Regions from separate parts of the Thermovenabulum gondwanense genome, predicted to be linked through region 1. Evidence: riboswitches for the same ligand, from Rfam matches in the RefSeq annotation. Region 1 holds a riboswitch; the other holds the start of a gene.

Region 1 (7,760 bases):
TTTTTAACCCATATCTTTTCCCTGAAATACAGCGGGATTACTACACCTTTTTCAAGCAAGTATTTTTCTGCTTCAAACATTACTTCATTTCTCTTTTTAAAATCCGATGTGGTTTTTGCAATCTGACATAATTCATTGTATTTTTCATCGGTCCAACCACTATTTGTCATACCTTCACTTATAGTCCAGTAATCCAAATATGTCATCGGGTCATCGTAATCAGGTCCCCATCGTGTAATCATTACTTCGTAATCACCTTTTCTCATCCTCTGGAGCCTTTCTTTGAAGGTATAAGTTTTTATAGACACATTAATTCCCAGATTTCTGATCAACATATCCTGTATAGCCTCAATTCCTACTTTTGTGCCAGAACTATCATCTACAGCTATTTCAATATTTATTTTTGAAGGATCATTGATATTTAATTCCTGCATTGCTTTGTTTAGATATTCTTTAGCCTTTTGTACATCAGCTTTTGTTGGATAAAAATCATAAGGATATTCTTCTACAAATTTCTTCTCTAAACCGCTTAAAGTTGGCGGAATATGCCTTGTTGCAGGTTTTGATATGCCTTTAAATGCCATGTTTATATAATCTTCCCTATCAATTGCAAAACCGATTGCTTTTCTAAAGTTTTCATTACCCAGCCATGGCTTATCTTCTTTTTTCATATTAAATCTTATGAAATATTCATAACTATCCATATAAGTCAGGGCTTTACCTTCGCTTTTTGCTTTATCTACGAGGACCGTTGGCACATCAGCAAAATCAAGCTCATTGTTTTCAAACATCTGGTATGCGGTATTTTGATCTGCAACAATTAAAATTCTAACCCTATCAAGCTTTATTTTATCTTTTGCCCAATAATTCGGGTTTTTCTCCAAAACTATTTCCTGTTCGTGTTTCCATTCCTTAATAATGAAGGGCCCGTTATATACCATTTTATCAGCGTCGGCAGCATATTTTTCACCGTATTTCTCTACCAATTCTTTTTTAGATGGCATAAACGAGATAAAACCTAAAAGACTTTCAAAATACTTTACCGGTGCTCTTAGAGTAATCTGTAAAGTTTTTTCATCTAAAGCTTTTACTCCTACTTGATTCGGATCATTTATTTTACCAAGATTGTAATCCTCTCCGTTTAATATGTAATACCCCTGAAATGAATAACCGGATGCTACTTTTGGATCCAGTAATCTTTTTATTGAATATTCAAAGTCGTAAGCTGTTACCTTTGTCCCGTCATTCCATTTTGCATCTCTTAAATGAAAGGTATAAACTTTTTTATCCTCAGAAACCTCCCATTTCTCAGCCATACCTGGATAAACTTTTCCATCGTAATATCTTACCAAACCTTCGAACACGGCATTTCCTACAATTATTGAATATTGGTCCGTAGCAAGTTGGGGATCAAGAGTGGGTGGTTCCGACGCAATTGAAAACACAAGCTCCTGTGCAGGTTTTGAAGAATTGCTGGAGCATCCCGCTAAAAACCCCGCAACCATAATAAAGATTAGCAGTAAAGCCGTTGTTTTTTTGAACATTAAAAAACCCCCTCTGCAAAAATATAAAAATTTGGTTAAAATTATATCATGATTCAATGATTTAAATCAATAAATGTTTTAATAAAAAAAAATAAATTTAAAAGATTTATTACAAAATTTTTTGTTAAAATTATCTAATATTCTTTAAAACCTTATTATAAAGTACAAATCTTATTAAAACAAAAGTGATAATAAATTCCGGTAATAAATAGCTACCATTGTATAATGCCGAATACAAATATACATTCATACCTTTTGGAGCATAAGATGCAAAAAATATAACACCGGATAAAAAGTGCGATAAAAATCTACCAAAAATACCCAGGAATGATCCTAAAAAAACATTATTTCTAAATAAACCTGCAAAACCTAAAAGCCCAAATGCTAAAGGATAATCAAGGATTACTTGAACAGGATGAACGATATAGGGTTCAACAATTAACTGCAAAAAACCATAAGCGACTCCAGCACTCAAACCCGCAACGGTCCCATGTCTTAAAGAAAATAAAATAATGGGAACCATACTTCCAAGGGTGACTGAACCGCCATAGGGGGCTTGAAATAATTTTACGAAGCTCAATATCAGTGATATTGCTATCATTAATGCTCCTTCAATAAGAACAGCAAAATTTTTGTTTTTCATAAAAAATTCCTCCTTTAATTTAATAAATTTTAATATTAAAAATAAAAATACCTACCCGAATAGGTAGGCACTTTATTTTCGATTCAGTGCTTCCCTACGCGGGAATTACCCCGATCAGGTTCATGGGGTCGAAGCATCAGCTTCCTCTCAGCCCTACGGCTCCCCCAGCACATAATTATTTTATATAATTATATTATTCAATTTTTCACCATTATACTTAAAATAAAATATTTTATCAATATCAATTTTGAACGATTAAATTAATTAATACATCGGCTTTAAATAATCCCCCTTCAACTTTTCCTATTATAATTATATCATCCCCTTCTATAAAATAATCAGAAAACCTGCTAAGTGAAATTATCCTATTGCCTTTTATTAATAAAGTATTTGTTCCATAATGAATTTCTCTTATTTCCGTAACTCTTTCAGTCGTGATTTCTGCTATTATAACCATTATATCTTGATGTATGTATTTTATTTTACCTCTAAGAGCCAAAAGACTTTGTGTTGTAAAAACTTCAACACTTTTTGCTTCTTCTCCTTCAACAATTGCTCTAATGTTATAATCGGGTTTTAAGTCATATACCGTAATATTTTTTTTATCCTTTATAATATCTGTATCCGGAGTAATAACGATATTAACTTCTTCACCTTTTTCATTAAAAATAACCATTTTAGAATAATTTGCAGAAGTATGAGAAATTTCTTTTATAGTGCCGGTGATCTCTTTTTTTACCGACTTAGCCGAGATAGATACTATTTTGTTATATCTAATTACTACGGTAACTTCATCAGAAATTTTTAAATCATTTAATTTGGATGTTATTCCATTTTTTATTACTTTTACTTGACTATCTACCTCAAATTCCTTTAAATTACCATCACCATCTACTACAGAAATCAGTGGAACCTTGTTTGCAAAATTAATGGATTTAATTACTCCAAAAATCGTTTTTTCCGCACTTTCTGCAATAATTCTTGTAACACTTCCATTTGTAATCGAAGCGATTACCATGTCTCCTCCCAGAAGGTCGTTAATTCTTGCAGGTTTACCATTTTTTATAGTTTCTATCAAATTGGAAAGTATGTAAGTCTCATTTTCTCCCGTTAATGAATTTTCAATTATTATATATGAGGGTGAAATATTCGAAACTACTCCTTTTAAAATTCCTTTTACTTCTTTATTTTCTCCTGCAACTTCTATCCTGATGACTTTACCATCCGTTACTGAAATTTTCACATTTTTACCTATTAGATTCTCGTTTACAGGAATAACATTATTATTAATATAACATTTTGTATCAGAATTTATAATATAAGAAGAAATGTTCCCATCCAATTTTTCTAAAATAAGGTAATTGTTTTGCAAATTTAAAGCTTTTATTTTACCCTCATGGTTTTCTAATTCACTTTCCATTTTATTATTTGAATAAATTGCTTCTATATAGCTAATATTATTAGACTTTATAATATAATTAACATCCTGATATTTTTTTAAGTCTTTTAATTCTATTTTTATTAAATTCCCTTTTTCATCTTCTTTGTATACAGAAACATTTTTATCCAGATTATATTTTTTAATAATGTTACCCTGTAAAATTTCTATATTTCCCTCCAATAAATTTAAATTTTCAATTCTTCCTTTTACTATCCTCGTATTATTTGAATATTTCACAACCTGATTTAACACTTTAGCAGCCTGTGCCCGGGTAATATTATCGTAGGGCTTGAAATTTTCCTTATCTACACCTGACATGATTTTTTTATCTACAATCAACTGCAGGTATTTTCTTGTCTCAAAGGATAAAGTATAAACATCTTTAAAAGTCAAATTTAAAACCTTAATAGAATTTGCTTCTTTTTCTAAACCCAAGGCTTTAATAATAAAAATTACTGCCTCGTATCTTTTTAAATTTTCTTCAGGCCTCAAATTTTTAATGTCATCTCCTGTAATAATTCCCTTTTCAATCGAATAAGCAATATATTCTTTTGCCCAGCTTTGAATTTTCCCTTGATTTGGAAAATCTTTTGGTAGTAATTTTCCTTTTACTTTGCTCTCTTCTCCCAAGGCCTTTATTAGCATTACAATAAATTCCTGCCTTTTTATAGGGTCTGCTGGTGCAAAAATATCTTGAGCTTTCCCTGATACTACTCCCAAATTATACATTTTGTCAATAAATGGTGTTGCCCAATCAAATTTTTTATCATCCAAATCTTTAAAAGGTAATGCGAATACCAAAGTTGGGAAAAAAGCAGTTAAACAAAAAAAGAAGTAAACTACAAAAATTCCTTTTATTAGCTTGTAATATGCTTTTTTCAACTTATCAACCCCTTTCTTTTTCTTATATTATTACAATTTCGACAATTATCCATATGTTTCCTTCATTAAAAAATAAAAAAATACAGCCATTAATCAGCCGCATTTAAAAGATAATTTATAAAGCTTTCGGCATTTGGCGAAAGAGTTCTACCTTTTTTTGTTACTATGTAAAAATCTCTTAGCATTTTAATACCTTTTATTCTAAAAGTTTTTAAAATGCCGGTATTTTTATAATCTTCAATGGCCCTATTGGAAATAACTGAAATGCCTACTCCTGCTTTTACAGCCTGTATTATAGCCTCTGTACTGCCTAACTCAGCTATAATTTTTAGTTTTTCTAATGATAAACCTTTTTGTATTAAATATCTTTCAAAGGTTTTCCTTGTACCCGATTTTTTCTCCCTAATAACCAAAGGATATCTAATGAGTTCTTCAAAATCAATCTCTTCATCGTTATTTAAATTAAATTTTGATATTACCACCAATTCATCATTACAAAAGGGGATATATTCCAAACTGGAATTATTAATAATAGTACCTACAATGCCTAATTCACTATCTTCTTCCTCAATTGAATTTATTACTTCCATTGAATCCTTTTGGACAATTATAATTTTCAGTTTAGGATGCATCTCTAAAAATTTTTTTATTTTTACCGGTAGTATATATACAGCTGGAACGGAGCTGGAATATAATCTTAATTCACCTTCTATTTTATTCATATACTTATAAAGAAGGAATAACGCTTCGTCCTTTGTCCTTAAAATTTTGACAGCTTCATTATACAAAACACGACCGAAAGGGGTTAACTCCACTTCCCTTCCTTTTCTATCAAATAGTCTTACTTCCAACTCTTTTTCTAAGGATAAAATATGTGAACTTATAGTGGGTTGTGTTAAAAATAAAAGGTCAGCAGCTTTAGAAAAACTTTTTGTTTGAGCCACTTTTACAAAAGCTTCTAATTGATGAAAATCCATAAAATCAACCACCCAAAAACTTTTTAGATTTTTTATAATAATTTATTAGCTGCTACTTTTTTGTACATTGATCCAAATCAGTTCCTGTTAAAGATTAATCACATAAATATTATCATAAATAATAAAAAACTTCTATTTATTAAATTTATAATTACTATATTTTTTATAGAATTTTTCTATTGTAGTTTTGTATTAATTGACAAAAAAATGTTTTAATGAAATACTCAAAGTATAGAAAAATATTTAAGAGAAGGGATAATAATGAAATATATTTATTTTGACAATGCTGCAACCTCATATCCTAAACCTCTAATGGTATTAAATGCAATGCAAGAATACTTTTTAAATATAGGGGCCAGCCCCGGACGGGGTGGATATAAAAATAGCATTAACGCAGGTAGGATAATTTTTGAAGCCAGAAGTAAACTAAAAAAACTATTTAACGCCCCAAAGGAAGAAAATATCATTTTTACTTTAAATATTACCCATGCTATAAATTTTTCTTTAAATAGTCTTTTGAACCCGGGGGATCATGTTATAACCACCTCAATGGAACATAATTCTGTAATAAGGCCCTTAAGGTTTCTTGAAAAAAACAAAAATATCGAATTAAGTATAATTAATTGCAGCAAAGAAGGTATTTTAGATCCCGGTGATATTAAAAAAGCAATAAAAAGAAATACAAAACTTATTGTTCTAACCCATGCATCCAATGTAACAGGAACGATAATGCCGGTTGAAGAAATATCAAAAATAAAAAAAGAATATGAAATTTTTTTACTTCTTGATACCGCTCAGACTGCAGGGTTTTTAGACATTGACTTTAAAAAGTTAAATATAGATATTTTAGCCTTCACCGGGCATAAAGGTCTTTTAGGGCCCCCGGGTACAGGTGGACTTGTTATTAGTGATTCTATGACAGAAATTCTTACCCCCTTTATACACGGTGGAACGGGAAGTAAATCGGAATATGAATTTCAGCCGGATTTTTTACCCGATAAATTTGAAGCGGGTACGCCAAACACCATAGGAATTGCAGGACTATCATCAGCACTTGATTTTTTAGAAAAAGAAAATATTAAAAAAATAAGGATTCACGAATTAGAATTGGCTGAACGATTCATCGAAACCATCAAAGAAATTCCTCAAATTACACTTTACGGACCAGACAATAAAGATAAAAGAGTACCCACAGTATCTATTACTGTTAAAGATTTTGATCCGTCTTTTTTAGCATATAAATTAGATAATATTTACAATATAATGGTACGTCCCGGACTTCACTGTGCCCCCCTTGCTCATAAAACCATTGGTACGTTTCCTCACGGTACTTTAAGATTTAGCTTTGGTTATTTCAATACTATGGAAGAAGTAGAATTTGCTTTAAAAGCTCTTATTAAAATAATTGAAGAAGGTGAATAGCTTGAAAAACATAAGATTAACGGATCTTTCATGTAGTGCCGGATGAGCTTCAAAAGTACCGCCGCAGGTGCTGGCGGAGGTTCTTAAAAATATCCCCACGATGAAAAGTGAATATTTATTGGTTGGCATAGATACCTCCGATGATGCTGCAGTATATAAAATCGATGAAACAACAGCTTTAATACACACAATAGATTTTTTTACACCGATAATTGATGATCCATATTTATTTGGCAAAATTGCTGCATGCAACTCTTTAAGCGATGTATACGCCATGGGAGGCACTCCTTTACTTGCATTAAATATCGTAGGATTTCCGGAAGAATTGGTAGAGGATATTTTGCCATTAGTATTAAAAGGTGGAGCTGATATGGTAAAAGAATCCGGAGCAATAATAGCAGGCGGTCATACAATAAAAAATCCCGAAGCCTTTTATGGATTATCCGTAATAGGTATAGTTAATCCAGAAAATATCACTACTAATTCTCATTCAAAACCAGGAGATGTCTTAATTATAACGAAACCTATTGGAACAGGAATTATAGCAACCGCTTACAAAGCTCAAATGATAAAGGATAAAATTTTAGAAATAGCTGTAGAAGTAATGTGCACTCTAAATAATAAAGCATCTTTTTGCGCTGTTTCAGCTGGCGTAAAAGCTATGACCGATATAACCGGCTTTGGATTACTGGGTCACGCCTTTGAAATGGCAGAGGCTTCTAATGTTTCATTTGAGATAGAGGTAGATGATGTCCCCATTATAGAAGGAACTGATGAGCTTGCTTCAATGGGACTATTACCGGCGGGACTTTATGCAAATAGGAAATATCTAAAAGAAAAAGTAGAATTGA
Region 2 (7,760 bases), on a different contig from region 1:
GGTTATGAGCTCTCGGAGGATGAGATAAACAGGGCTTTTGAGAGATTTAAAGACCTGGCCGACAAGAAAAAGGAAATTACGGATAGCGATATCGAGGCAATTGTAGAAGAACAGGTGACAAAAATACCCCAGCTGATAGAGTTAGAGTATTTTCAAACCTCCAGCGGCAATCAAGCAATTGCTACTTCTACCGTCAGGGTAAAAATCCAGGGGAATACCGTGGAGGAGGCGGCTACCGGAAACGGTCCCGTTGATGCGACCTATAAAGCGTTGGAAAGGGCGTGCAATATCAATTGCAGGTTGGTGGATTACTCGATAAAATCCGTTTCTGCAGGGAAGGATGCTATAGGCGAGGTAGTGGTGAGGATAGAAAAGGATGGGAGGATTTTTACCGGCAGGGGTTTGAGCACCGATATAATCGAGGCCAGCGCCAGGGCTTATACGGATGCCCTCAATAAGACCCTTTATAACAGCAATGGGAATAAACCGGCGGAAACTAATGAGGAGGAATAAAAATGGGGATGACCATAACGCAAAAAATACTGGCAGAACACGCGGGAAAAAACTTTGTGGAGCCCGGAGAACTTATCATGGCAGGTGTGGACTTGGTGCTTGCCAACGATATTACCGGCCCTGTGGCAATTAAGGAATTTGAAAAGGCTGGGGGTAAAGAGGTATTCGATAAGGAAAAAATTGCCCTTATACCCGATCATTTTACGCCTAACAAGGATATAAAATCTGCTGAGCTTTCCAAAGCTTTAAGGGATTTTGCGCGAAAGTATGATATTACTCATTATTACGAAGTGGGGAGGATGGGTATTGAGCATGCCCTTCTTCCCGAAAAAGGTCTCGTGGGTCCCGGGGATCTTGTAATTGGCGCCGATTCTCATACGTGCACCTACGGAGCACTGGGCGCATTTTCTACAGGAGTTGGAAGTACGGACATCGCTTTTGCAATGATGACGGGTAAATGCTGGTTTAAGGTGCCTGAAAGTATGAAGTTTATCTACAGGGGAAAACCCTCTCCCTTTGTCACCGGAAAGGATTTTATACTTTTTACAATCAAGGACATAGGGGTGGACGGAGCGCTTTACAGAGCCATGGAATTTTCGGGAGAAGCCTTAAAATACCTTACCGTGGATGAAAGGCTCACCATTACAAATATGGCTATAGAAGCGGGAGCAAAAAACGGTATAATGGAACCCGACGATGTGACGCTAAACTACGTAAAGGATAGGGCTAAAAAAACATATAAGGTTTATAAAAGTGACGATGATGCTCAATACTGTGATGTAAGGGAATACGACGTATCAAAGCTGGAACCTCAGGTAGCCCTCCCGCATCTTCCCGAAAATTCCGTCAATATATCTGAGGTAGGAGATATTACCGTAGATCAGGTGGTTATCGGCTCCTGCACCAATGGAAGGATTGAAGATATGAGGATGGCTGCAAAGGTTATAAAGGGCAATAAGGTGCACCCTTACGTGAGGATGATAGTGATACCTGCTACTCAGGAAGTTTACCTTCAAATGATAAGAGAGGGATTGATGGAGATTTTTGTGGAGGCTGGTGCGGTGGTAAGCACACCTACCTGCGGACCGTGCCTCGGAGGACATATGGGCATACTGGCAAAGGGCGAAAGGGCTGTTTCAACAACGAACAGAAATTTCGTCGGACGTATGGGACATCCCGAAAGCGAAATATACCTGACAAATCCGGCGGTGGCAGCAGCTTCTGCCGTAAAAGGCAAAATAGCCCATCCCATGGAGGTGATTAAAAATGATATATAAGGGTAGAGCATGGGTTTTTCCGGATAATATAGATACCGATGTGATTATTCCAGCAAGGTTTTTAAATACAACGGACCCCAGGGAGCTTGCGGAGCACTGCATGGAAGATATATTCCCGGGTTTTTCTAAAAAAATTCAGCCGGGGGATATCATAGTAGCCGGAAAAAATTTTGGGTGCGGGAGTTCGAGGGAACACGCCCCCATTGCAATTAAAGAAGCGGGTATTAGCTGTGTTGTTGCAAAATCCTTTGCCAGGATTTTTTACAGGAATGCTATAAACATAGGCCTTCCCATATTGGAATCTTCAGAGGCGGTGGAGGGGATAAGAGCAGGAGATGAGGTTATGGTGGATACCGACACCGGGGAAATAAAAAATATTACGAGCGGGGAAATATTCTACGCAAAACCTTTTCCCGGGTTTATAAATGATATAATTAAAGCCGGCGGCTTGCTGAACTTTGCAGGGGGAGGGCAAAAAAATGTATAATATAGCCCTCCTTCCAGGAGATGGAATTGGCCCGGAGGTAATAAAAGAAGCTAAAAAGGTTTTATATGCTATCCAGGAAAGATTCGGCATTAAATTCAATTTCAAGGAAGGATCGGTAGGCGGAGCAGCTTACGAGGTCTTTGGAGCACCACTCCCTGATGATACCCTTAATCTTGTAAAGGATTCCGATGCGGTGCTTTTCGGCGCGGTAGGTGGGCCAAAATGGGATCATTTGAAAAGAGAGCTCCGGCCGGAACAGGCAATCCTGAAACTGAGGAAGGAGCTAAACCTGTTTGCCAACCTCAGGCCCGCTGTTTGTTATCGTTTTTTAGCGGATTCTTCTCCGCTGAAAAATAATATAATTAGCGGGAATCTGGATTTACTTATTGTAAGAGAGTTAACAGGAGGGCTCTATTTCGGGACGCCTCGAGGGAGGGAAAATACGGGGCAAACGGTAAGGGCATTTGATACAATGGTTTATACAAGCGAAGAAATTAAAAGGGTAGCCCGAGTCGCTTTTGAAGCAGCGAGAAAAAGGAGAAAAAAGGTAACTTCCGTGGATAAAGCCAATGTGCTTGAAACCTCAAAGTTGTGGAGAGAAGTGGTGGATGAGGTGAGCAAAGAATATCCTGATGTGGAGCTTTCTCACATGTATGTGGATAACTGCGCGATGCAGCTTGTATTAAATCCCGGACAGTTTGATGTTATTTTGACCGAGAACACTTTTGGGGATATCTTAAGCGATGAGGCATCGGTACTAACCGGTTCAATAGGTATGCTGCCATCAGCAAGCATAGGAGAAAAAGGACCTTTTTTATACGAGCCCTGCCACGGTTCGGCACCGGACATAGCGGGTAAAGGTATCGCAAACCCCATCGCCTGTATTTTGTCCGCGGCAATGATGCTGGAGTACTCTTTTGATGAAAAGGAAGCGGCAATGTGTATAAAAGATGCGGTGGAAAAAAGCTTGGAACTGGGCTACAGGACTTACGACATTAAAGAAGGTGAGGGGAAGGTGTTAGCAACCTCCGAAATGGGAGATGTTATTAAAAAGATTATTCTGGGGCTTTAAAAGGGAAAGAAAAATTTTTCGATATATTTTTATAGTGGATTTTTACAAAAAAATAAGGTATAATTTTTAAAAAACTGCAGTAAAAATTTAATAAAATTTATAGGATGCGTGCTGGGGGAGCCGAAAGGCTGAGAGGAAGCTTAAATGCTTCGACCCCTCGAACCTGACCGGGATAATCCCCGCGTAGGGAAGCACAGAACCGAAAATTTGTGCCTACCTATTCGGGTAGGCACTTTTATTTATGAAAACTTTTTGTTGCGGGGATGGCTGCAAATAATGTTTACGGCGGCTACAGGATGGGACCAATTTTCGGAGGGATGCTCTTGTCGGGTAAGAAAGCGGCAAAATTGATTTCGGATTATTTAAAAAACACTAAATAAAATTTTAAGGGGTGATGAAAAATTATGAAACTTGCTTTAACCATTGCTGGTTCCGATTCCGGCGGAGGGGCGGGAATTCAGGCGGATTTAAAAACCTTTTTCAGCCACGGAGTATATGGTATGTCAGTAATTACATCGGTGACCGCCCAAAATACCCTCGGGGTACTGGGGGTACAAAATATTTCAGAAGATATGGTCTATCTTCAGATGAAAGCGGTTTTTGAAGACCTCTTCCCCGATGCGGTTAAAATCGGAATGGTTTCAACAAAAGAGATAACGGAAGTTATTTCCAAAGGACTTGAAGAATATAAGCCGGGGAAAATCGTTCTGGACCCAGTGATGGTTTCTAAATCCGCGCACAGACTCTTGGAAAAAGAAGCCATAAAAACACTGATTGAAAAATTAGTACCGAAGGCTTTAATCATTACTCCCAACAGGGAAGAAGCAGAGGTAATTGTGGAAAGAAAAATACAGAATGTGGAGGAGATGAAAAAGGCTGCAAAGGATATTGCCAAATTGGGTTGCAGAACGGTTCTTATAAAAGGAGGGCATTTGGAAGGGAATAAAGCCGTGGATGTTTTGTACCTTGGAGAAGATAATTACGTGTTTTTTGAAGAAGAAAAAATAAACACAAAAAACACCCACGGCACCGGATGTACATTTTCGGCGGCCATTTGCGCCAATCTGGCAAAAGGTATGGATGTTAAAAAAGCTGTAGCGTATGCAAAGCTTTATATTACCAGAGCCATAGAAACTTCTGAAGATATGGGAAGGGGCTGGGGCCCCGTGAACCATTTTTGCATCGGGTTTAATAATTAATTTAAAAGAGGTGCTTATAGCATGAGAAATGTGGATTATTCCCTGTATCTCATAACCGATAGAACTTATCTAAAAGGTAGAAGTCTTTTTGATGCGGTGGAAGAGGCGATAAGAGCAGGAGTTACGGTAGTTCAGCTGAGAGAAAAAAATATCTCCGATAGAGAGTTTTACGAGGCCGGGCTAAAATTAAGAGAAATCACGAAAAGTTACGATGTGCCTTTAATAATAAACGACAGGGTCGATATAGCCATTGCCGTTGATGCTGATGGCGTGCATTTAGGGCAGGAGGAACTGCCTGCAAAGGTTGTGAGAGAAATAATAGGTTATAAAAAAATAATAGGGGTCTCGGCGGCAAACTTTGAGGAGGCGAAAAAAGCTTGTGAAGATGGTGCCGATTATGTGGGAGTGGGAGCAGTATTTAAAACTCCATCCAAAAAGGATGCAAAATATGTAAGTCTGGAAACTCTGAGGGAAATAACGGAAAAAATCCCCATTCCCGTTCTGGCTATAGGGGGTATAGATAAAGAAAATATAGATGAGGTTTTAAAATACGATATTAAAGGTGTATGCTGTATTTCTGCTATTTTAAAGGGGGATATTGGCGAAAACGTTAGATTGTTGAAAGATAAGATTACAAAGAAACTAAAGCAAATTTATTAAATGGAGGGAAAAGAATGACTCAGTTAGAGGCGGCTAAAAAAGGCGTTGTTACCGAAGAAATGAAAAAAGTAGCGGAAAAAGAAGGAGTGAATGCAGAAATTATTAGAGAAAGAGTGGCAGAGGGCAGGATTGTTATCCCTTTTAACAGAAATCACAGGGGATTAAAGCCGTGCGGCATAGGGAAGGGGCTTTCAACCAAGGTCAATGCAAATATAGGCACATCTGAAAAATTCCCCTTTTTAGAATCGGAATTATCAAAAGCAATTGCAGCGGTAGAAGCCGGGGCGGATACGATAATGGACCTTTCTACCGGTGGGGATTTAGAAAAGGTGCGAATGGCCATATTATCAAGTATAGATGCTCCCGTAGGGACGGTGCCTATTTATGAAGTGGGAGTTATGGCGCAAAATAAATACGGGAGTGTCATAGACTTTACAGAAGAGGAACTTTTTGAAGTAATAGAAAAGCAGGCAGAAGAAGGCGTGGATTTCATGACCGTCCACTGCGGCCTGACTATTGAAGCGGTGGAAAGGCTTCGCAGGGAGGGCAGGATAACCGATATTGTAAGCAGGGGCGGGTCCTTTATAACCGCATGGATGCTTAAAAACGAAAAACAAAATCCCCTGTATGAACACTTTGACAGGCTGCTTGAGGTAGCGAGAAAATACGATGTTACATTGAGTTTGGGAGACGGCTTAAGGCCGGGATGCCTTGCCGATGCTACCGATAGGGCGCAAATTCAGGAGCTTTTAATACTGGGGGAGCTGGTACAGGAAGCGATAAAACAAGGAGTGCAGGTAATGGTGGAAGGTCCGGGGCACGTTCCCATAGATCAGATAGAATCTAATATCCGCCTTCAAAAAAGGCTATGCCATGAAGCGCCTTTTTACGTCTTGGGCCCTCTTGTTACGGATATAGCAGCGGGTTATGATCATATAGCCGCTGCGATTGGCGGAGCAATAGCTGCTGCTTGTGGAGCGGATTTTCTTTGCTATGTAACCCCGGCAGAGCACTTAGGACTGCCCGATGAAGAAGATGTAAGGATTGGGGTTATTGCCTCTAAAATTGCTGCCCATGCGGCAGATATAGTGAAAGGCATTCCGGGTGCATGGGAAAGGGATTTAAAAATGGCAAAAGCTCGGAAAAACCTTGACTGGGAAGAACAAATTAAGCTTTCAATAGACCCAAAAAAGGCAAGAAAATACAGGCAAGAGAGAAATTCATCGGATGTAAAGACCTGCACCATGTGCGGCAAGTTTTGTGCAATGGATATAATTGCAAAATATCTAAATAAAGAAAAGAGCAGTTGTTAGGAAAAAAGCTTTCGGGAATTCGCCCGAAAGCCAACCGGCCCAGGGCACGGACACAAACACGGCCATAGCCGGGATATTGATAATTGAAAATTTAAGGTGAACGGATGAATCTGTGAAGTGCCAAAGGCTTTTAACAAAAAAGCCTTTGGCATAATATTTTATTATTGAACAATTTCAAAGGAGGGTCAATATGAAAGATAGTGGAAATAATATAAATCCAATTCCGTTAAATCCCAGGTTATTGATGATGCCGGAATTCTCGGAACGTCAGATACTGGAACACTATGAGGTTTTGTATTTAGGCTATGTAAACAAGATAAATGAAATAAGAGAGCTGCTTTTAACGGCAGACAGGTCAAAAGCCAATGCAACTTACAGTGGATTCCGCGGGCTGAAGAAAGCCGAGACTTATGCAATTGATGGAGTAATTCTTCACGAGCTTTACTTTGAAAACCTGGGTGGGTCGGGAAAGATCTATCAGGGGGAACTATTAAGGCTTATCGAGAGGGATTTTGGTTCTTTCAATGACTGGAGGGAGGATTTCATTGCTACAGGAATTTCGGCAAGAGGCTGGGCGATCCTTGTGTACGATCCTCGGGATGGAAGGCTTCACAATTATTTACTGGATGCCCATGATTACGGGGTAGTGCAAAACTCCATTGCTTTGCTGGTAATGGATGTATATGAGCATGCCTATTTTATTGATTACGGTACGAAAAAAACTGATTATATAAAAGCATTTTTAAAAAATGTGGACTGGAATGCGGTAAATGACAGGTTAAAAAGGATAAGTTTCATATTTTTCAATTCATAATAGTTTATACATTAATCGGCTTTCAGGGATAATCGGTTTTTAAATGAGAAATATTATAATGAGGAGGTGATACTAATGCGGGCTCTCTGGAGGGGTTCCATCAGTTTTGGGCTGGTAAACGTCCCAGTAAAAATGTATGCGGCTACCGAAAGAAAGAATCTGAGCTTCAGGCAAATACACAGGGAATGCGGCACTCCCATACGTTATGAAAAAGTATGCCCTTTTTGCAATCGAAAGGTGGAGGACGAGGAAATAGCCCGGGGTTATGAATACGAAAAGGGGAAATTTGTAGTTATCGAGGATAAGGACTTAGAGGCAATCCCCGATGAAACCGTGCGCACCATTGATATTGTTGATTTTGTTGATTTGAGAGAAATAGATCCGATATATTTTGATCATTCCTATTATCTTGGTCCTGAAGGAAC

The links. A riboswitch is a leader RNA that binds a small molecule or an ion and turns the genes downstream of it on or off. The one in region 1 is predicted to bind thiamine pyrophosphate.
Region 2: linked by a shared signal. The riboswitch ahead of ATZ99_RS12270 (sulfide-dependent adenosine diphosphate thiazole synthase) and the one ahead of thiT (energy-coupled thiamine transporter ThiT) in region 1 are both predicted to bind thiamine pyrophosphate.

Annotation. Positions count from the first base shown of each region.
Region 1 is NZ_LOHZ01000042.1:31,677-39,436, forward strand. It holds gene ATZ99_RS09590 (peptide ABC transporter substrate-binding protein) at 1-1,544, opposite strand, end outside; gene thiT (energy-coupled thiamine transporter ThiT) at 1,675-2,187, opposite strand; TPP riboswitch at 2,262-2,363, opposite strand; gene ATZ99_RS09600 (S-layer homology domain-containing protein) at 2,429-4,510, opposite strand; gene ATZ99_RS09605 (selenium metabolism-associated LysR family transcriptional regulator) at 4,600-5,487, opposite strand; gene ATZ99_RS09610 (aminotransferase class V-fold PLP-dependent enzyme) at 5,749-6,909, shown strand; gene selD (selenide, water dikinase SelD) at 6,911-7,760, shown strand, end outside.
Region 2 is NZ_LOHZ01000019.1:101,850-109,609, reverse strand. It holds gene ATZ99_RS01915 (2-isopropylmalate synthase) at 1-513, shown strand, start outside; gene leuC (3-isopropylmalate dehydratase large subunit) at 516-1,790, shown strand; gene leuD (3-isopropylmalate dehydratase small subunit) at 1,780-2,277, shown strand; gene leuB (3-isopropylmalate dehydrogenase) at 2,270-3,349, shown strand; TPP riboswitch at 3,453-3,556, shown strand; partial or broken gene ATZ99_RS12270 (sulfide-dependent adenosine diphosphate thiazole synthase) at 3,598-3,729, shown strand; gene thiD (bifunctional hydroxymethylpyrimidine kinase/phosphomethylpyrimidine kinase) at 3,754-4,548, shown strand; gene thiE (thiamine phosphate synthase) at 4,570-5,208, shown strand; gene thiC (phosphomethylpyrimidine synthase ThiC) at 5,223-6,521, shown strand; gene ATZ99_RS01880 (superoxide dismutase) at 6,712-7,335, shown strand; gene ku (non-homologous end joining protein Ku) at 7,411-7,760, shown strand, end outside.